2 linked regions of the Saccharopolyspora erythraea NRRL 2338 genome follow. The protein of the gene in region 1 interacts with the protein of each later gene in a pairwise test. Links are inferred from orthologs where the notes say so. Each region holds a gene or a part of one and is shown in the gene's direction. Other genes may lie near its edges.

Evidence for each region.
Region 2: the proteins of SACE_RS29390 (region 1) and ndk interact in binary tests that used the Escherichia coli proteins (3 or more experiments, as listed by UniProt). The link is inferred for Saccharopolyspora erythraea NRRL 2338 from one-to-one orthologs.

What each region holds. Positions count from the first base shown.
Region 1 is NC_009142.1:6,862,502-6,873,138, reverse strand. The notes cover bases 469-3,246. They hold SACE_RS29390 (uracil-DNA glycosylase), read left to right. Parts: upstream 469-1,409; coding sequence 1,410-2,084; downstream 2,085-3,246. Other genes in these bases: rpmB (50S ribosomal protein L28), read right to left, coding at 3,029-3,220; SACE_RS29385 (Rv1733c family protein), read left to right, coding at 2,353-2,934; SACE_RS29395 (MFS transporter), read right to left, coding at 469-1,033. Outside these bases: more of SACE_RS29395, read right to left, coding at 1-468; SACE_RS29375 (DAK2 domain-containing protein), read left to right, coding at 3,601-5,181; SACE_RS29370 (GntR family transcriptional regulator), read left to right, coding at 5,304-5,639; SACE_RS29365 (DUF1648 domain-containing protein), read left to right, coding at 5,677-6,660; ATP-dependent DNA helicase RecG, read left to right, coding at 6,878-9,130; SACE_RS29355 (pyruvate carboxylase), read left to right, coding at 9,637-10,637. UniProt on the Escherichia coli protein: Excises uracil residues from the DNA which can arise as a result of misincorporation of dUMP residues by DNA polymerase or due to deamination of cytosine.
Region 2 is NC_009142.1:1,543,788-1,554,591, forward strand. What follows is about bases 2,750-5,694. They hold ndk (nucleoside-diphosphate kinase), read left to right. Parts: upstream 2,750-3,989; coding sequence 3,990-4,400; downstream 4,401-5,694. Other genes in these bases: SACE_RS06850 (alkaline phosphatase D family protein), read left to right, coding at 2,750-3,774; SACE_RS06860 (GNAT family N-acetyltransferase), read left to right, coding at 4,406-4,936; SACE_RS06865 (TIGR03960 family B12-binding radical SAM protein), read left to right, coding at 5,088-5,694. In the rest of the region: SACE_RS06840 (SSI family serine proteinase inhibitor), read right to left, coding at 447-953; SACE_RS06845 (hypothetical protein), read left to right, coding at 1,596-1,910; more of SACE_RS06850, read left to right, coding at 2,215-2,749; more of SACE_RS06865, read left to right, coding at 5,695-7,052; SACE_RS06870 (S8 family peptidase), read right to left, coding at 7,075-8,580; SACE_RS06875 (TIGR03936 family radical SAM-associated protein), read left to right, coding at 8,825-9,619; SACE_RS06880 (translation initiation factor IF-2 N-terminal domain-containing protein), read left to right, coding at 9,788-10,804. UniProt on the Escherichia coli protein: Major role in the synthesis of nucleoside triphosphates other than ATP. The ATP gamma phosphate is transferred to the NDP beta phosphate via a ping-pong mechanism, using a phosphorylated active-site intermediate.

The sequences.
Region 1 (10,637 bases):
CCAGCCCGGCCAGCGTGGTCGGCAGGGTGCCCTGCGAGATCAGCATGAACGCCGGGATCGGCAGCACGATGAAGCAGATCGCCGCCGACAGGAAGACCGGCTTGCGCCCCACCTTGTCCGACAGCGCACCGACCGGCGTGATGAACACCAGCATCACCCCGACCGTGATCAGCAGCGGGATGAGCACCTGGTACTCCTGACCCGGCGCGTCGAGGTGGAGCGTCTGCTTGAGGTAGGTCTCCATGTAGGTGAGCAACGTGTAGTTGGCCACGTTGATCAGCACCACGATGCCCATCAGGATCAGCAGCCTGCGCCAGTGCTCGGCGATCAGCGCCTTCAGCGGCGAGTTGGCGACCTGGTGGGTCTCCTGGAGGTTCTTGAACGCGGGCGTGTCCTCCAGCTTGCTCCGCAGGTAGAGACCCACCGCGCCGAGCGGACCCGCGATCAGGAACGGGACGCGCCAGCCCCACGACTCCATCGAGGCCTGGTCGAGGTTGAGGATCAGGATGGTCGGCACCAGCGCGCCGAGGCCGAAGCCGACCAGGGTTCCGAACTCCAGCCAGCTGCCGTAGAAACCGCGCCGCCTGTCCGGTGCGAACTCGGCGATGTAGGTCGCCGCGCCGCCGTACTCACCACCGGTCGAGAAGCCCTGCAGCATCCGGCACAGCAGCAGCAGGACGGGGGCGAGCACGCCGATCGCGCTGTAGGTCGGCAGCAGGCCGATCAGCAGCGTCGAACCGGACATCAGCAGGATCGTCAGGGCCAGGACCTTCTGCCGTCCGATGCGGTCCCCGAGAGGTCCGAAGAACAGGCTGCCGAACGGCCGGATCAGGAAGGAGATTGCGAAGACCCCGAAAGCCGAGACCGTCTCCCACGGCCCGGGGAAGAACTGGTGGCCGACATAGCTGGCCACATAGGCGTAGACACCGAAGTCGTACCACTCCGTGGTGTTCCCGATCGCCGCCGCTCCGACCGCACGCCGCAGCAGTGACCGCTGTTCTGGGGTTGTCCCGTCTTTCTCCTGTGAAGTCATGGGGCTTAGCGCCACCTCCGGGGTTGAGCCTCCACGGCGTGTGCGTTTAGGTGGTCTAGGAACCTAGCTCAGGGTGCAGGGCATAGCCACCAATACGCCGGAATGTGTCCATTTCGATGATTACCCGCTTATGCGAATCGTCACGGCGAACTCGGCGCAGCAGTTGGCGCTCCGATCGCCGAATGGGGTCGCCAATTGCGGTCGTGACAGGCGGAAATGGCGAATCCGGGTGTGCTCCGGGGCGCATTGCGTACCCGCCTGATGTCACAGGCATCCAAATGGGTGTGACGACTGTCACTTTTCCGTGTTCGTGACCCAGAGTCACCGGCTGGGGCGGCGCCCTGTGGATCTCGCCGCCTCGCTAGGCTGTTCTGCCATGGCGCGTCCCCTCTCAGACGTGGTCGAGGCCGGGTGGGCCGAGGCCCTGGAACCGGTGGCCGACCGCATCAGCGCGATGGGCGGCTTCCTGCGCGACGAGGTCGCCGCGGGTCGCCAGTACCTGCCGGCCCCGGAGAACGTCCTGCGCGCGTTCAAGCAGCCCTTCCGCGAGGTGCGGGTGCTGATCGTCGGCCAGGACCCGTACCCGACGCCGGGGCACGCCGTGGGTCTCAGCTTCTCGGTCGCACCCGACGTGCGGCCGCTGCCGAAGAGCCTGGTCAACATCTTCCGCGAGTACACCGAGGACCTCGGCTACCCGATGCCCTCCACCGGCGACCTGACGCCGTGGACCGAGCGCGGGGTGCTGCTGCTCAACAGGGCGCTCACGGTCGAGCCCCGCAAGCCCGCCGCGCACCGTGGCAAGGGCTGGGAGGAGGTCACCGCGCAGGCGATCCGCGCGCTGGCCGCCCGGGAGGAGCCGCTGGTGGCGATCCTGTGGGGCCGCGACGCCCGCGACCTGCGGCCGCTGATGCCCGGCGTCGAGTGCGTCGAGTCGCCGCACCCGAGCCCGATGTCGGCCGACCGCGGCTTCTTCGGCTCGCGGCCGTTCAGCCGGGTCAACCAGATCCTGGAGAGCCGCGGCGAGGATCCGATCGACTGGAAGCTGCCGTAGCGCGGCTCACCCTCCGCAGAGCCGTCTTCGGCTCTGCTTGCGCCGGGCCGTCGCCGTTCGGCCGTGACATCGCGTTCCGGAGCCTGTCGGGCCGACGCCGCTCCGCCGCTTCCGCGAGTCGTCGGCTCCGCTTCCGCGCGGCCGTCACAGCACCGCTGTGTGTCGCCTACTCGCAGGTCAGCGCGCGTGCGCGGGTGGCTGTCGCTTCCGGCCGGTCGTACATTCGAGGGTGCCGGATACCAGCGTTCGTGTCGGAAGAAGGCTCGTCATGGGGGCCGGCCGGAACAGCAGCCTGCAGCGCCTCGCCCGGCGGGTGTGGCCAGGCGCCAATCCGCTGCGCCGGCGCACCGACTGGTTCGAGCCGGTCGCGTTGTTCGTGCTGTTCCTCGCGGCGATCGTGGTCGTGGCGCTGGCGTTGCTGACCTCCCAGTCCGTGCTGCGGGACCGCTTGGCGGCGGTGCACGAGGAGGAGACGTCGCGGCACCCGGTCGTCGCGACGGTGGTGGCCGACCTCCGGGACCAGGGCTCGGCGAACCGCTCGCTGGCCGTGCGCTGGGGGCAACCGCCCGACGAGCGCTTCGCCGTCATCCACGTCCCCGCGCACGTCCGCGCCGAGAAGACCGTTCCGGTCTGGCTCGACCGCGACGGGCAGATCACCTCCGCGCCGTCGACGCGCGCCGAAGCCACCCAGGCCGCCGGGACCATCGGCGCGGCGGTGCTGCTCGGAGGCCTGATGGCGCTCTCGATCGGCTACGGCCTCGCCCGCTGGCTCGTGGTCCGGGGCCGGTTGTCCGCCTGGGGCGCGGAGTGGGAATGGGTCGAGCCGCGCTGGCGCAACCACATGACCTGACCGCCCGGCCGCGAGCCGGGTGAGGCGCCGCCGATGGCACGAAAAACCCCGGGACGGCGGGACCGTCCCGGGGTTCGGCGAAGCCGGAGTGCGGTCAGCCCCGCACGACCTTGCCCGCCTTGAGGCACGAGGTGCACACGTTCATGCGCTTGCGCTGCGAAAGACCGATCTTCGCGTGCACGGTCTGGATGTTCGGGTTCCACCGGCGCCTGGTCTTCCGGTGGGAGTGCGAGACCGAGTTGCCGAAGCCTGGTCCCTTACTGCAGACGTCGCAGACGGCAGCCACGTCAGACACCCCTTACTTTGCGTTCACGGTTCCAGCGATGAGCGTCACGCAAGCGACTCCCACTTGCGTGAGGTCTCGCCACCCGCAGGTGACTGCGCTTGCCTGCACCGCCGACCGGCGGTGTGGTCCGGGCAGGCCGGGCCCGGCTGGGCCGCAACCGCCGGAATGGATCCCGGTGTGGGAACGTCCAGGGTCATCGCAACCCTGGACCGGATCAGTGTAGCTCACCGCGGCCGACCTCCTCGCGAGGGTCGCCTCGCCGCCCCGGACGCGATGAGCTGGGCGGAACCGGCCGGCGAACCGCCGGCCGAGCGGCTACGCAGAGCGAAACCGGGAACACTCCCTCTAGGCTCTGCGGAGCCGTTCGTAGGCTACCTGCCGTGGAGGTCGCGAAAGTGCTGGACGCGGTGACCGTCCGCCGCTGGGCGGACCTGGCGGTGGCGGCGCTGGCCGAGGACCGGGCGGCCATCGACCGGATCAACGTCTACCCGGTCGCCGACGCCGACACCGGGACGAACCTGCTGCTCACCATGCGCTCGGCGGTCGCCGGGCTGTCCGCGTGCACCGCCGGCGGGCTCGGCGAGGTGCTCGCCGCGCTGGCGAAGGGCGCGCTGGGCGGGGCGCGGGGCAACTCCGGGGTGCTGCTCTCGCAGGTGCTGCGCGGCCTGGCCGACGAGCTGCGGGACGCCGAGGCCGCCGACGGCGCCGCGCTGACTCGCGCGCTGCTGCGGGCCGACGAGATGGCCCGCGACGCGGTCGCCGAGCCGGTGGACGGCACGCTGCTGTCGGTGCTGCACGCCGCCGCGCAGGCCGCCGACAGCGGTTCCCGCGACCTGCACGTCGTGCTGCGCGCGGCGACGCGGGCCGCGGTCAGCGCGCTCGACGAGACGCCCTCGCAGCTTCCCGCGTTGGCAGAGGCGGGCGTGGTCGACGCCGGCGGGCGCGGCCTGGTGATCCTGCTCGACACCCTGCACGCCGTGGTCCACGACGGCGTGCGCCTGGCGCCCGAACCGCCCGCGGGCCGCATCCCGCAGAAGTCGCCGCACCACGAGTCCGGTTACGCCTACGAGGTCATGTACCTGCTGGGCGGGGCCACCGACGAGGCGACGACGTGGTTGCGCGACACCCTGTGCGGCATCGGCGACTGCGTGTCGGTGGTCGGCGACGGCGCGGACGCGTGGGCGGTGCACGTGCACTGCGACGACATCGGCGCGGCGATCGAGTCGGGCATCGAGGCCGGTCGCGTGCACCGGATCCAGGTCACCCGCTTCGCCGACCAGCACCGCGGCTACGAGCGGGACGCCGCCGTGCTGGCCTGCGTGCGGGGCGGAGCGCTGGCCGAGCTGTTCGAGGCCGAAGGCGCCGACGTGCTGCGACTGGCGGACCTGCCGGAGTCGGCGGGTGCCGACGAGCTCTCCGCGGCCCTCGCGCGCACCGGCGCCGCGCACGTCGTCCTGCTGCCCAACGACGAGGCCGCGACCGCCATCGCCGAGGAGGCCGCCGGGCGTGCGGTCGAGGCGGGTCAGGACGTCGTCGTCGTGCCGACGGTGTCGCCGGTGCAGGGGCTGGCCGCGCTGGCGGTGCACGACCCGTCCCGGCGGCGCGCCGACGACGCGGTGGCGATGACCGAGGCCGCGGCCGCGACCCGCAGGGGCGAGCTGCGCATCGCCGACTCCGAGGCGCTGACCTGGGCGGGGCGTTGCCAGCCGGGTGACGTCCTGGGGCTGGTGGACGGCGAGGTCGTGCTGCTCGGCTCGGACGTGGACGAGGTCGCCCGCGCGCTGGCCGACCGGATTCTGACCGCGGGCGGCGAGCTGGTCACCGCGTTCGCCGATGCGGGAGCGCCGGAGTCGTTGCCGCGGGTGCTCGCCGAACACCTGCGGCGGACGCATCCGGAGGTCGAGCTCAACTGCTACCCGGGCGGCGAGCTCGGGGCGGTGCTCCTGCTCGGCGTCGAGTAGGAGCGGCGAAGCGCGGGCGTGGGCCAAGCGGGCTGCGTCGCTTCAATTGACCGAAGGCGGGGTCTCAGGGGATCACTTCGAACGTGAATGGTGCTAATGTCGATAGCACCATGTTGCTCGCTGTGGATCTGAACGACAAGCGGCCCCTGCACGAGCAGGCGGCCGACGCGATCCGGCGTGCCATCGCCGAGGGAGAGGTCGCCCCCGGCGACCGCCTCCCGCCCGCGCGCGACCTCGCCGCGGCGCTGCAGATCAACGCCAACACCGTGCTGCGGGCGCTGCGCCAGCTGCGCGACGAGGGACTGCTGGAGTTCCGCAGGGGCCGCGGCGTCTCGGTGCTGCGGCGGCCGGACCCCCGGGTCGCGCTGCGCGAGAAGTTGGACCGCCTGCTGGAGGAGGCCGAGCGCCACGGGTACGGACGGGACGCGGTCATCGCGTGGATCGAGGAGGGCACGTGAGGGAGCGGACGTGCCGACGAGGACTGGAGGGATTCCGATGACTTTCCGAGCGATGTTCGCCCTCGGGGGCGTGGTCTGGGCGGCGCTGGTGACGGGGGCGCTGCTCGCCGGGGTGCTGCTCCTCGGCGGCCGGTTACCCGACCCGATGGCCACGCACTGGGGTCCGTCGGGCGTGCCCGACGGATCGATGACGCGGACCGGCTTCCTGGCCTTCGTCGTCGGGCTGTGGGTGGTGATCGCGGTCGGGACGCTGGTGTTCGCCGTGCGCGGCGGACTCGGCCGCCGCGCGAGCCGGGTGCTCCTGTGCGGGACCCTCGCCGGTGGCGGGCTCTTCGTGCTCGGCCTGCTCGGCCTGACGGTGTGGGCCAACGAAGGAGCGGCGCACTGGCAGCAGGCGCGGAGCCTGAGCTGGCAGGCGTTCCTGGCGGTCGGCGGGGCGGTGCTGGTGGGTGCGCTGGCCGGCTGGCTCGCCAACCGCGGGCCGGACGACACCCCGCCGCCGGTGGCGGGCGAGTCGCGGATGCGCATCGAGGCCGGGCAGCGGGTGGTGTGGATGGCGACGATGTCCAGCAGTCTCCTGCGGGGACTCGGCCTGGCGATACTGGTGCCCGCCGTGGTGCTGACCGCGGTGCCGCTGTTCGCCGAGGCGCCCCCGCTGTGGCCGGTCGCGCTGGTCTTCGGGGTGTGCTCGCTGCTGGTGCTGGCCCTGTCTTCGATCCTGGTCCACGTCGGGGAGTCGGGCGTGCGGATCGCGTTCGGACCGCTGCGGTGGCCGGTGCGCAAGCTCCCGCTGGAGCGCATCACCGGAGCCGAGGCCGCCGACAAGCGGGCGGTGGAGGTCGGCGGCTGGGGCTACCGCGTCCTTCCCGGACAGACGGCGGTCATGATGCGCGGCGGGGAATGCCTGGTGCTGCACCTGGAGTCCGGCAGGCGGTTCGTCATCAGCGTCGACGGTGCCGAGCGCGGAGCGGAGCTGCTCAACGCGCTGGTCGCGGAGCGCTCCGCCGTCGACGGCCGCTGAGTCGTGAGGTGTGGTCGTTCCGCCGCGGCAACGGCCGGTGCGATCACGGTGGACGTTGCCGGGCCGGTGCGCGGGATGCCGCCGAACCCGGCTCCCGGCGGCATCATGGAGGGCTGGGCGGTGCCTTCGCCGGTTCGGCCGCTGCGGCCGTTGCCGCCGGTGTCGGCTCCGTCCGATAACTTGCTGGCGGAAGCGACCGATCGGAGCCGGTGGGGCGATGGCGACTGGAGACTCGACGAGGGCGGAGATGTCGCTGGAGCGCGTGCTCGGTGCCAAGACCGCCAAGGCGCTGGAGTCCGCCCTCGATCTGTCCACGGTGGGCGACCTGCTGCGCCACTACCCCCGCCGCTACGCCGAACGCGGCGAGCTGACCGCCATCGCCGGGCTGGAGATCGACGAGCACGCCACCGTGCTCGCCCAGGTCGAGCGGGTTTCCAAGCGCAGCATGAAGTCGCGGCGCGGCACCATCGTGGAGGCCCGCATCACCGACGGGCACCGGTCGCTGATCTGCACCTTCTTCAACCAGGCGTGGCGCGAGCGGGAGCTGCTGCCCGGCAGGCGCGGCATGTTCGCGGGCAAGGTGACCGCCTACCGCAACCAGCTCCAGCTCGCCCACCCCGAGTACCAGCTGTTCACCGGGGAGGACGAGGACGTCAGCGAGGCGGCCGAGGAGTTCGCGGGAGCGCTGATCCCCGTCTACCCCTCGGCGCAGGGACTGCCGTCGTGGTCGATCGCGCGCTGCGTGCGCCAGGTGCTCGACACCTGGGACGGCGAGGACGACCCGCTGCCCGGCGAACTGCGCACGCGGCTGGGACTCACCGGTCTGGAGGCCGCGCTGCGCAAGATCCACCGGCCGCGCGACTTCGGTGAGGTCACCGCCGCGCAGGAACGGCTGAAGTGGGACGAGGCGCTGGCGGTGCAGCTCGCGCTGGCCCGGCTGCGGGGCGAGGCGCACGCCCATCCGGCGCCGGCCTGCCCGCGGCGCGACGACGGCATCCTCGCCGCGTTCGACAAGCGGTTGCCGTTCGAGCTGACCGGCGGCCAGCGCGAGATCGGCGAGGACATCGCGGCCGACCTCGCCGTCGAGCACCCGATGAACCGGCTGGTGCAGGGCGAGGTCGGTTCGGGCAAGACCGTGGTCGCGCTGCGCGCGATGCTCCAGGTCGTCGACTCGGGCAGGCAGGCCGCGATGCTCGCTCCGACCGAGGTGCTGGCCGCCCAGCACGCCCGCTCGCTGGCCGAACTGCTCGGTGAGCTGGGCATGGCGGGCGAGCTCGGCGGGGCCGAGCAGGCCACCCGCGTCACGCTGCTGACCGGCACGATGCCCGCCGCCCAGCGCAGGAAGGCGCTGCTGGAGGCGGCGTCCGGCGAGGCCGGGATCGTCGTCGGAACGCACGCGATCATCCAGGACCGGGTGTCCTTCGCCGACCTCGGGCTGGTCGTGGTCGACGAGCAGCACCGCTTCGGCGTCGAGCAGCGCGACGCGCTGCGGGCGCGCGGCGGCGACGAGGTGTCGCCGCACGTGCTGGTCATGACGGCCACGCCGATCCCGCGCACGGTCGCGATGACCGTCTACGGCGACCTGGAGACCTCGGCGCTGCGCGAGCTGCCCATCGGGCGCTCGCCGATCAGCACGAACGTCGTGCCGGTGGCGGAGAAGCCGAGCTGGCTGGACCGGGTGTGGCAGCGCATCCACGAGGAGGTCGCCGCCGGGCACCAGGTCTACGTCGTCTGCCCGCGCATCGGCGACGACGAGGAGACCGAGGGCAAGAAGCGGAAGTCGTCGCGATCGTCCGCGGTGGACGACAGCGACGGTGCCGACGAGCCGCCGCCGGAGGACTCCGGCGGTCAGCGGCGGCCGCCGGTGGCGGTGCTCGACGTCGCCGAGCAGCTCGCCGCCGGCCCGCTGGCGAGCCTGCGGCTCGGAGTCCTGCACGGCAGGCTGCCCGCCGACGACAAGGACGCCGTGATGCGCGGCTTCGCCGCGGGCGACATCGACGTCCTGGTCGCCACGACGGTCGTCGAGGTCGGGGTGAACGTCCCCAACGCCACCGTCATGGTGATCATGGACGCCGACCGCTTCGGCGTCAGCCAGCTCCACCAGCTGCGCGGCCGGGTCGGCCGGGGCAGCGCGCCGGGACTGTGCCTGCTGGTCAGCGAGGCGATGGGGGGCACCACCACCCGCGAGCGGCTCGAAGCCGTCGCCTCGACCACCGACGGCTTCGAACTTGCGCGGCTGGACCTGGAGCTGCGCCGCGAGGGCGACATCCTCGGTGCGGCGCAGTCGGGCCGCAAGTCCGGGCTGAAGATGCTGTCGCTGCTGCGCGACGAGGACGTGATCGCCCAGGCGCGGCAGGAGGCCGAGTCCTTCGTCGCCGAGGACCCGGAGCTGCGCGCGCACCCGGGGCTGGCCCGGATGGTCGCCGAGGTCGTCGACGACGAACGCGCGGAGTACCTGGAGAAGAGCTGAGGCCCTGCCTCTGGGCGCGCGGCGTCGCCTCGGCCCGCCTTCCGGTGGTGCCTCGCCACAGCGAGCCGTCGTCAGGACGGGGCTCCCATGGCCACGGGTGGCCGTCGCTCCACGACCGCCGCTCAGCGATCGGTATCGGTCCCTGCGCGGCTGCCGAACCCCGGTGGCCCCCTCCGGACGAACTTCCGCCGTATCCGCTCCGCCGCCTCGGCCGCCGGCCCGCGTGCCGCAAGGGTCGCGCCGCCGCGCGGCGGGTGTTCCACTGGTCACCGAGTGTGGAACCTTGACGCCGGCGGTGTGACAAGATCACTGTCTTCCGTAAGACGAAATTCCTTGATCGAGAAATTCGACAGAATTTCTTCCCGTTCTACCCTTGTGTGGAGTAGCGATATAAGCAGGTCACGACGCTTTTGATGAGGTCCATCACTCGGGAGGTTCTCCCGGATGGGGGAAATTTCGCGGTAGTGTTCGTGCACCGACCGACGCCTGTACAGGAGGTAGCCGGCATGTTCCGCAAGGTCCTCGTCGCCAACCGGGGCGAGATCGCGATCCGCGCATTCCGCGCCGGGTATGAGCTCGGTGCGGGGACGGTCGCGGTGTTCCCGCACGAAGACCGCAACTCGCTGCACCGGTTGAAGGCCGACGAGTCCTACGAGATCGGCGAGCCAGGTCATCCCGTGCGCGCCTACCTCTCCGTCGAGGAGATCATCAAGGCCGCCAAGAAGGCCGGTGCGGACGCCGTTTACCCGGGCTACGGGTTCCTCTCCGAGAACCCCGAACTGGCCAAGGCGTGCCACGAAGCCGGCATCACCTTCGTCGGGCCGAGCCACGAGATCCTGCAGATGACCGGCAACAAGGCCACCGCGGTGGCCGCCGCCCGCGAGGCGGGCGTGCCGGTGCTGGACTCGTCGGCTCCCTCGAGCGACATCGACGCGCTGATGTCCGAAGCCGAGAACATGGAGTTCCCGGTGTTCGTCAAGGCCGTCGCCGGCGGCGGCGGCCGGGGCATGCGCCGGGTCAACGAGCTCGGCGCGCTGCGCGAGTCGCTGGAAGCCGCGATGCGCGAGGCCGAGTCCGCCTTCGGCGACCCGACGGTGTTCCTCGAGCAGGCCGTGGTCAACCCGCGCCACATCGAGGTGCAGATCCTCGCCGACGCCGCGGGCAACGTGATCCACCTCTACGAGCGCGACTGCTCGGTGCAGCGCCGCCACCAGAAGGTCATCGAGATCGCGCCCGCGCCCAACCTGGACCCGCAGCTTCGGGAGCGGATCTGCAACGACGCGGTCGCCTTCGCCCGCAAGATCGGCTACGTCAACGCCGGGACCGTGGAGTTCCTGGTCGACGAGCGGGGCAGGCACGTGTTCATCGAGATGAACCCGCGCATCCAGGTCGAGCACACCGTCACCGAGGAGGTGACCGACGCCGACCTGGTGCAGTCCCAGATCCGCATCGCCGCCGGGGAGACGCTGGAAGACCTCGGCATGACCCAGGACTCGGTGCGGCTGCG
Region 2 (10,804 bases), 5.3 Mb from region 1 along the record:
GGCGTGACTCCCGACCCATGAGAGTTGGGAGGGCTTCCGGCTGGCAATTCAACAGTCGCATTGTTCGCGGCGGTTTGCGATGTCCTGCACCACCAAAGAGAATCAACGGTCACACTGCCGGGGTCGTGATTACGGGCTGTTGTCGCGGGTTGTGCGAAACAAATTTCTCCGGTCAACTGATCAGATGGCCGTCGGTGAAGTCCGGAAAACGATTGATCACGGTTTGTGGGACCTGTGCCGTGAGGCAACTGGGGTAAAGATCAAGAAAATGCTTGCGGTCGTTCAACGATTTGGGCTCATTGGTGTCATAAAGGTGCACTTGTCTCCGGGGTCCGCGAATTTGATCATGTGGTGGCAGCGGTATTGAAATAAGAAAAAGGGGCCCACCGAGAAGTTCGGTGGGCCCCTTCCGGTGGAAGTCGGGCGTTTGGAGAGCCGGGGTCCGCTCAGAAGTCGAATACGGCTCCCGTCTGCTGCTTCAGCACGCACCGGTTCGCGACGGACGTCTCGTGGGCGATCTGCGTACCGCGCCAGGTTCCCTTGGCGGACGCGCGGATGTTCCGGTTGTCCTTGGTGCAACCGGACCGTTCGCGCTCGGGGCGGACCGCGTGGAGGTCCTCGAAGTTCCCGTCGACCGCCAGCAGGTCGGCGCAGGCCGCGGCGGCCTTCGGGTGGTCGCCCCCGGCCGGCTCGCAGTCGAGGGTCACGCTGCGCGGCTTCTGGTGTTCGGTCACGGTCAGCGTGATGGTGCTCCGCGCGTCGCTGGCGTCGGCTGCTGCCGATGCGATCCCGGGGGCCAGTGCCGCTGCCGCGAGCGCGATGCACGCGACTGCGCGGCTGAGGGGCCTTTGAGCGGTCATTGCCTGTCTTCCTTCCGTCCCACGCGGAAATAGATCCTCTGCTACCAGTACCGCAGTCGGATCGATCTCTCCGGGTGAGCGGAAAACGATCACCTGCCGGGGTACCTCGGAACGGTAGTAACTACTGTCCGCTACGCGACGGTCTGGAATTGTCCGAATCCGTGTGGGGGGTGCACTCGGAAGCGATCAACCCGGTCAGGGGCTTTGTCGGGGGTTTTAGCGACGCTCCGTCGACATGAGTCGCCCGGTAGGCGGATGATCTCCGGGAGTCACCGGGTCCAATCCGGGAATTGTTGATCTCTCCAGGCGGGGATCCGGCGGGATTCCTTGATCGCGGGGTTCGCAACCCGGCCTCGATTCGCGAACTTCGGCACGGACCGTGATCGCATCTCCTCCCGAGGGGATTTCGGCTTGCTCGTTCGTGCGACCGAAGAGCAGTTGGAGGCGCCCGGTTCGCTGCGCTCCGCGATGTCGTGACTCGTCCGATGGTCATCAGGATCGGAGAAATTATGTGATCCACTGGATTTTCATCATCACATGAGGTGATCGACAATGGTTCGGGTTGCGGGGCGCCAGGCCTGCGGCGATATCTTCTAGTTGATCCGCAAATCGCGGGTCTTTAAATGGAATCCCGAAGGGAAAACCGAGGTGTTGGCCCGCCGTGGGCAGCCTTCGCCACGGGATTCCTTGCGGGCGTCCTCTGCAATATTCAGAGATGTGAAGGGGATACTAGTTATGCGGACTGCCACGCGCCTCGTCGCTGCCACTGCTCTGGCACTGCCGGTGCTGTTCGGAGCTTCCGGCATGGCGCTCGCCGACGGCGACCACGGTCACAAGCACGGCAAGAAGGGCGACGACACGGTCCAGGTGCAGGACCAGGACCAGGACAACAAGACCGACCAGAAGAACGAGACCGGCCAGGACATCAACCAGGCCCAGTGGGTCGTGGGTGGCAAGGGTGGCGACCAGAACGCCCAGAACTGGTCCGCGTCGGAGAACAAGAACGGCACCGAGCAGGACCAGGACGCGTCGCAGGAAGACGAGGACTGATCCGGTAGTTCCGCACCTCCGGCACTCGCAGTGGAGCCATGACGCCCGGCCCGGCGCGACGACGCGCCGGGCCGGCGTTGTGCCGTGCGCGGGAAATGGACGCGAAGCCTCCATCCGTCTGCGCCGGGGAATGGTGGATTCGTTGGAGCGGAGCGCTCGAAGTGGACGTACGCCGCCCGCGAGCGCACGCCCGCTCCCGAACGGGAGGCCCCCGCAGACCTGCGCGGCACATCCGCCCCGGGAATTCAGCTGTTCGTCAACTTCCGGTGGCGGACCGGCCGCCGCACCCGATTAGAACGACCGCATGCACCCCGAATACGCCTCCCGCCACCTCAACCGGCGCGCGCTGCTGCGCGCCTCCGCGACGGGCGCCGGAGCCCTCGCCGCCGGCCTGCTCCTGCCGGGCGCGGCGGGTGCCGCGCCCGCTTTCGTCCGCCCCGACCGGCCGCTGCTGACCCACGGCGTGCAGCTCGGCGACCCGCGCCCGGACGGCGCCGTGGTCTGGACCCGCGCCGACCGCCCGTCGCGGATGTTCGTCGAGATCAGCCAGGACCCCGGGTTCGCCGACGCGCGGCGCGTCCCGGGCCCGCTGCTCACCCCGGAGACCGACGGCACCGGCGAGGTCCTGCTGCGGGGCCTCCCGTCCGGCCGGGAGTTCCACTACCGCGTCATCGCCGAGGACCTCGACGGGCGGATGGGCAGCGAGCCGCTGACCGGCAGCTTCCGCACCGCGTCCCGGCAGCCGCGCGACGTGCGGTTCCTGTGGTCCGGTGACGTGGTCGGCCAGGGCTGGGGCATCAACCCCGACATCGGCGGCATGACGATCTACTCCGCGATGGCCGCCCGCGACCCCGACTTCTTCCTGCACAGCGGCGACACCGTCTACGCCGACGGGCCTCTCAGGGAGTCGGTGACGCTGCCCGACGGCCGGGTGTGGCGCAACATCGTGACACCGGAGAAGTCGAAGGTCGCCGAGACGCTGGCCGAGTACCGCGGGCAGTTCGCCTACAACCTGCTGGACGAGAACGTGCGGCGCTTCGCCGCCCGCGTCCCGCAACTGGTGCAGTGGGACGACCACGAGGTCACCAACAACTGGTACCCCGGCGAGATCCTCGACAAGCCCGAGTACACCGAGAAGCGGGTCGACGTGCTCGCCCAGCGCGCGTTCCAGGCCTTCCACGAGTGGCAGCCGGTGCGGCGGCAGGACGCCGTCGACGGCCGCGTCTACCGCAAGGTCGGGCACGGGCCGCTGCTCGACGTCTTCGTGCTGGACATGCGCAGCTACCGCGACCCCAACTCGGCGGGCACGCGGGCGGAGCGGATCCTCGGCGAGCAGCAGGCCAGGTGGCTGGTCGACGAGCTGTCCCGCTCGCGGGCGACCTGGAAGGTCATCGCCTCGGACATGCCGATCGGAATCATCGTGCCCGACGGCGACAAGATCGAGGCCGTGGCCAACGGCCTGCCGGGGGCGCCCAACGGCCGGGAGGCCGAGCTGGCCTGGGTGCTCGCCGAGACCGCCCGCCGCCAGGTGCGCAACGTCGTCTGGCTGACCGCCGACGTGCACTACTCGGCGGCCATCCGCTACTCGCCGGAGCGCGCGGCCTTCGACGGCTTCGACCCGTTCTGGGAGTTCGTCTCCGGACCGCTGCACGCCGGTGCCTTCGGGCCGAGCGAGCTGGACCCCACATTCGGTCCCGAGCAGGTCTTCGTCAGCGCGCCGACCCGCCAGGGCGCGTCGCCGCTGGAGGGCTTCCAGCACTTCGGCGAGGTCAACATCGACTCCCGGTCCCGGCGGCTGACCGTCGATCTGCGCGACACCGCGGGCAAGTCCCTGTGGTCGACCACCCTCGACCCGCGGCGCTGACCGCGGGAGCTTGGGAAGGCCGCTCGCGGTCCGGCACCGGTGGCCGGGCCGCGAGCGGGCGCCGGGTGCCTGACCTCGGACGCACCGGTGGACCACCGCAGTCACCCCGGTCTCCCCGGGCACGGCCGGGGGCGCCGGAATCGATACCCTGGCGGCGAATCGGGCAGAGGTGGCCGAACGCACACCGCCGCCCCGGCACAGAAGGAGAAACACTCGTGAGCGAGCGCACCCTGGTCCTGGTGAAGCCCGACGGGGTCGAGCGGGGACTGGTCGGCGAGGTCATCGGCCGCATCGAGCGCAAGGGCCTGAAGCTGGTCGCGCTGGAGCTGCGCCAGGTCGAGCAGCAGCTCGCCGAGCAGCACTACGCCGAGCACGACGGCAAGCCGTTCTTCGGCAGCCTGCTCGAGTTCATCACCTCCGGCCCGGTCGTGGCCGCCGTGGTGGAGGGCCCGCGGGCGATCTCGGCGTTCCGCCAGCTCGCCGGCGGCACCGACCCGGTCGACAAGGCCGCCCCGGGCAGCATCCGCGGCGACTACGGCCTGGAGGTCCAGTACAACCTGGTGCACGGCTCGGACTCCGCCGAGTCCGCCGAGCGCGAGATCAAGCTCTGGTTCCCGGAGCTCTGAGCCGCGTGGGCGAGGACGTGTTCGTCACCGGTCCGCACCGGGTGGACACGCCGCACCCCGACCTCGTCGACGGCCTGGCCGACCTCTGGGGCCGGGTCACCGTGGCGGGCGGCGGCGTCGGCTTCACCCCGGCCGACCCGGTGGAGGAGGTGCGCGAGGCGGCCGCGTCGGTCGTCGACGACGTCGCGGGCAGGCGCGCGCACCTGCTGACCATCGGACGTGAGCACGTGCTCGTCGGCGTCGCGGTTCTGGTGCCGGGGCGCTATCCGGTGCGGCGGCACACCGGCGAGCTGTCGGTGCTCATGGTCGACCCCGACCTGCAGGGTCAGGGCTGGGGCCGCAAGCTGCACGACGCCGCCGTCGCGCACGCGCAGGCGCTGGGGCTGGAGAAGCTCGAGCTCGTGGTCCGCGGCGGCCACGACCTGGAGCGCTTCTACACCGGCCTGGGCTGGACGGAGTCGGGCCGCTGGGAGCGGTCGGTCCGCGTCGCCGACGGCGACGACCGCGACCGGATCTGGTTCACCCGGGACGTCTGACCAGCGTGTCCGGTGCGAGCCGCGGCCACGCCTGACGGCTCGGCGGCACGGCGCGGCGCGGGGCGCACGCGGGGTTCGGTGCGGGCTCCGGTACCGCACTGAACCCGTACGCCTTCGTCGGGCGCGCGAGCGCGGCACGTACGCTGAACCGGTGAGCGTGGAGTCCGTATTCGACCGCTTGGAGCCGCTGCTGCCGCGCGTCTCCAAGCCCGTGCAGTACGTGGGCGGCGAGCTGAACTCGACCGCCAAGGACTGGGACGACACCTCCGTGCGGTGGTGTCTGATGTACCCGGACGCGTACGAGGTCGGGCTGCCCAACCAGGGCGTCATGATCCTCTACGAGATCCTCAACGAGCAGCCCGACGTGCTCGCCGAGCGCACCTACTCGGTGTGGCCGGACCTCGAGGCCCTCATGCGCGAGCACGGCATCCCGCAGTTCACCGTCGACAACCACCGGCCCGTCGGCGCCTTCGACGTGCTCGGCGTCAGCTTCGCCACCGAGCTCGGCTACACCAACCTGCTCAGCGCGCTCGACCTCGCGGGCATCCCGCTGCACGCCGCCGACCGCACCGACGAGCACCCGGTCGTCCTGGCCGGCGGCCACGCGGCGTTCAACCCCGAGCCGATCGCCGACTTCCTGGACGCCGCCGTGCTCGGCGACGGCGAGGAGGCGGTCCTGGAGGTCACCGAGGCCATCCGGAAGTGGAAGGCCGAGGGCGAGCCGGGCGGCCGGGACGAGCTCCTGCTGCGGCTGGCCGAGAGCGGCGGCGTGTACGTGCCGAAGTTCTACGACGTCTCCTACGGCGCCGACGGCGCCATCGAGTCGGTCGTGCCCAACGACGAGCGCGTGCCCTACCGGGTGTTCAAGCGCACCACGATGGAGCTCGACGACTGGCCCTACCCGAAGAAGCCGCTGGTACCGCTGGCCGAGAGCGTGCACGAGCGGATGAGCGTGGAGATCTTCCGCGGCTGCACCCGCGGCTGCCGCTTCTGCCAGGCGGGCATGATCACCCGGCCGGTCCGCGAGCGCTCCATCGAGGGCATCGGCGAGATGGTCCAGCGGGGCCTGGAGGCGACCGGCTTCGAGGAGGTCGGCCTGCTGTCGCTCAGCTCCGCCGACCACTCCGAGATCGCCGACATCACCAAGGGCCTCGCCGACCGCTACGAGGGCACCGGCACCGGTCTCTCGCTGCCGTCGACGCGGGTGGACGCCTTCAACATCGACCTCGCCAACGAGCTGTCCCGCAACGGCCGCCGCTCCGGGCTGACCTTCGCCCCCGAGGGCGGCAGCGAGCGGATCCGGCGCGTGATCAACAAGATGGTCTCCGAGAAGGACCTGATCCGCACCGTCTCGGCGGCCTTCGCCAACGGCTGGCGGCAGGTCAAGCTGTACTTCATGTGCGGCCTGCCGACCGAGACCGACGAGGACGTGCTGCAGATCGCCGAGATGGCCAAGGAGGTCATCCGCGCCGGGCGCGCGGCGTCCGGGCGCAAGGACATCCGCTGCACGATCTCCATCGGCGGGTTCGTGCCCAAGCCGCACACCCCGTTCCAGTGGGCGTCCCAGTGCGACCCGGACACCGTCGACGAGCGGCTGCGCAAGCTGCGCCAGGCCGTCAACTCCGACCGCGGTCTGGGCCGCAACATCGGCATGCGCTACCACGACGGCAAGCCGTCGCTGGTGGAAGGCCTGCTCTCGCGCGGTGACCGCAGGCTCGGCCGCGTGATCGAGCGGGTGTGGCGCGAGGGCGGCCGGTTCGACGGCTGGAACGAGCACTTCTCCTACCAGCGCTGGGTCGACTGCGCGCAGGCCGAGCTGGTGCCGCTGGGCGTGGACCTGGACTGGTTCACCACCCGCGAGCGCCACGAGGGCGAGGTGCTGCCGTGGGACCACCTCGACTCCGGTCTGGACAAGGAGTGGTTGTGGGCCGACTGGCAGGACGCGCTGGAGGCCCGCGAGCAGGACGACTGCCGCTGGACGCCGTGCTTCGACTGCGGTGTGTGCCCGACGATGGGCACCGACATCGAGGTCGGGCCCTCCGGCCGCAAGCTGCTGCCGATCTCGCCGGTCGGCCAGGGTTCGCCGGTGACCAACCAGGCCTTCTCGCAGGGCTGAGCGCCGCAACGCCGGGTGGAGTTCAGCGGGTGACGGCCCGGCGGGCGTCGACCATGCCGTGGCCGTAGAAGCCGTTGTAGGCGGCGTAGCCGCGGCACAGCGCGTCCTGGGCGCTGTCGGAGTTGAGGTCGTAGTCGCTCGGGCAGCTCATCGGGGACGTGCTCGCGAGGAGCATCCGGGTCAACTCGCGGGGCCCGGCGTCGGGGTGCCGCGACGCGAGCAGCGCGGCCACGCCGGAGACGTGCGGTGCGGCCATCGACGTGCCGCAGGCCCGGTCGTAGTCGGCGCCGGGCACGGTCGACAGCACGCAGCCCGCGTGGCCAGGGACGCGGCTCTCGCCGCCCGGCGCGGTGATGTCGACCGAGCCCAGGCCGTAGGAGCTGTAGCCGGCCTTGACCCCGTCGTGTCCCACGGCGGAGACGGCGACGACGTCGTCCAGGCCGACCGGCACCGCATCGCAGTCGGGGCGTCGGACAGCGGAGAGGTCGATGCGCTCGTTGCCGACCGCGGCGACGGTCAGCACACCGCGCGAGGTGGCGTGCTCGACGGCGCGGCGCACCGCCTCGCGCGGGACGGCGGAGCCCTCGCCGGTGCAACCCCGCGCCGCGGCGTCGACGAGGAAGCTGCTGTTGACGACGCGGATGCCGTGCTCGGCCGCCCACATGAAGCCGCAAACCGCGTACTCGGGGTTGACGTATCCCGCCTCGTCGACGACCCGCACCGACGCGACCCGCACGCCCGGGGCGACACCGGTGGTGCCCACCCCGTCGTCGGCCGCCGCGACGATGCCCGCGACGTGGGTGCCGTGCGGAGCGCTCCTGGCCTCGGGGGACCGGTCCGGCCGCGCGGGGGAGAGGCAGTCGGCGGAGCGGGAGCGGTCGAAGGCCGCGGCGAGCTCGGGGTGCGTGCCGTCCACGCCCGAGTCGAGCACCCCGACGACGACATCGGCGCTGCCCGTCGTGACCGCGTGCGCCTCGGGGGCGTGCACCGCCGCGGCGTTCCAGCCGCCGGCGGGAGCGGCGGCCGTTCCCGTGGCGGGTGCTGCGGTGGCCGGTGTTGCGTCGGCTGATCCTGCGGTGTCCGGCATTGCGTCGGCCGGTGTTGCGCCGGCCGAACCGGCGGTGCTCGGTGCCGCGACCGGGCCCTGCCAGGTCTCGACGTTCGCCCGACCCGGGACCAGGGCCGTGCTCTGCCCGTCGGCGGCGGCGCGCTCGCGCTGCTCGGCCTCCGCGCTGTAGGCGCGGTCAGTGCCGACGAGCCGCTCGAATCGGCGGTCGGCGGAGTCGACGACGCCCACGCCGATCGACGGGTAGTAGGCCGCCAGCGTCCCGCACCGGGCGCTCATCTCCCGTCCGGCGGAACCGACAGCGGTGCCGGGCTCGAACAGCACCACGTAGCGCAACGAGGGGCCCGGTCCGGCGCAGTCCGGTCCGGCTGCCGCCTGCGGAGCGCATAGCACGGCCAGCGCCGCGGCGACGAGGAGCAGGCACGAGCGCCGCGGCGCCCGCCCAGGCCTGCTGACCCCCATCGGTGCTCCCGGTCGTGGTCACCGCACTCCGACCAGGACGGGACGCTAGCCAGCCAGGGCACGACCCACAAGCCAACCCCTCCCGACCTGGGCGCTCGGCACCTTGCTGGCCCGATGTGGGGGCGGCTTGTCACACTTGCGGTTGTCAGGGCAACCACCGACCACGACCAACCAGGGCCGTAGGCGACACGCGCGGGAGGGCATTCTGAGTCGACGAGATCATCCCAACCCCTCTGCGCCGCCGGTGCAGAAGCTGCGGCTGCGCTACGCCAAGCGCGGCAGGCTGCGCTTCACCTCGCACCGCGACCTGGCCAGGGCCTTCGAGCGCGCGCTGCGGCGAGCGGGCGTGCCGATGGCCTACTCCCAGGGCTTCAGCCCGCACCCCAAGGTGTCGTGGGCCGGCGCGGTACCCACCGGCGTGTCGAGCGAGGCCGAGTACGTCGAGCTCCAGCTCGTCCGCCAGGTCGACCCCGAGCTGCTGTGCCGCGAGCTGGACGCGGCGCTGCCCGACGGCGTCGACCTGCTGGAGGCGGTCGAGGCGGCGCCCGGTCCGCTCGCGGAGCGGCTGGAGGCCAGCCGCTGGCTGATCGAGGTACCCGGGGTTGGCGATGACGAGCTGCGGGACGCGGTGTCCAAGCTGCTCGCGGCCGACAGCGTCGAGGTGGAGCGGATGACCAAGGACGGCCGCCGCAGCATCGACGCACGGGCCGCGTTGATCGACGCCGCGGTGCTGGACCGTTCCGATCCGACTGCGCTGAGTGACCGGATTCGTTCCGTCACCGCCCAGGTGGACGATTGGCCGAGCGAGCCCGGACCGTATGGGATACTTGTAACGGTCGTGCGGCAGACAACACCGGTCGTACGACCCGACGACGTACTGAGCGCCCTTCAGGTCGTCGCCGGTCTGACGCCGTCGGCCGCCGCGAGAGCGACCCGGCTGGCGCAAGGCAGGCTCGACGACTCCGGAGGGCTTGCCGACCCGTTGGCCAAGGACTCAGGCGGCGACCGGAGTCCAGCGGGGGAGCCCGCGGCGGGGTGACGGACGGCGCGGACGTCGTCGGACCCGCCGTGTGACTTCCCGGCTCACCGAGATCCGGGGCGGGGGGACCAACAGAATTGCCGTCGCCCGAGGGCGGCGGAAACGAAAAGAACGCACATGCCTCTGTGCGGCCGCGTCGCGGGACGCGCCCGGGGGCGGAGGAGCTGGATGTTGAACATGGACACGCCCGCTGGAAGCGCCAGCGGGCCATCGCCCACACCTACCCAGGAAGATCAGGGGACGTTCGAACTGCCCGCCAAGCTGCGGGTGCACGCGCTGGCCAAGCTGCTCGGAGCGAGCAGCCGCGAGATCATCACGACGCTGGAGTCGCTCGGCGAGTCGGTGCGCAGCGCGCAGTCGAACATCACCCGCGAGGTCGCGATGCAGGTCGTCCGGACCCTGCATCCCGAACAGATAGCCGAGCCGGAGCAGGGCGCCGAGGACACTTCCCGGCAGCAGGCCGCCGGCAAGCCGGAGGAGCCCGCCCAGCCGCAGGCGCAGCCGGGAGCCGAGTCCGCGCGGAAGCAGCAGGCCCAGCCCACGCGCGACGAGGAGTCCGCCGAGGGCAAGGCGGCTGAGAGCAAGCCCGCCGAGGGCAAGGCCACCGAGGGTGAGGCCGGGGACAAGTCCGCCGAGGTCGCGCCGGTCAAGGCACCGAACCCCGGCTTCCTCGCCGCCCAGGAGTCCGAGCCCACCCGCAGCGGCGCACCCGGCCTGACCCCGGTGTTCGCCGCGCCGCAGGCGATGTTCCTGGCCCCGGACCCGAAGACGGCGCCCGCCAAGCCCGAGCCCGAGCAGAAGCAGGCCCAGGCCGAGGAGGAGCAGCAGGAGACCGCGACCGAGGCGCCCCAGCAGTCCGAGTCCGCCGACACCGGTGAGGACGAGGGCGACCAGGGCGGCCGCCGCCGTCGCCGCCGCGGCCGCCGCGGCCGGGGCCGTGGCCGCGGGGCCGAGGGCGAGCAGGACGAGCAGCAGCGCGAGACGTCCGAGGCCGACACCACCGAGCAGGACGGCAAGGCCGAGCAGGCCGAACCGGCGACCGAGCAGCAGTCCGAGGAAGCCGCCGAGGCCGCGGAGACCGACGGCGACTCCGCGGAGGGCAACCGCCGTCGTCGCCGTCGCCGTCGCCGCAAGGGCTCCGGGGACGACGACAGCGGTACTCGCGACGACGACCCGCCGAACACC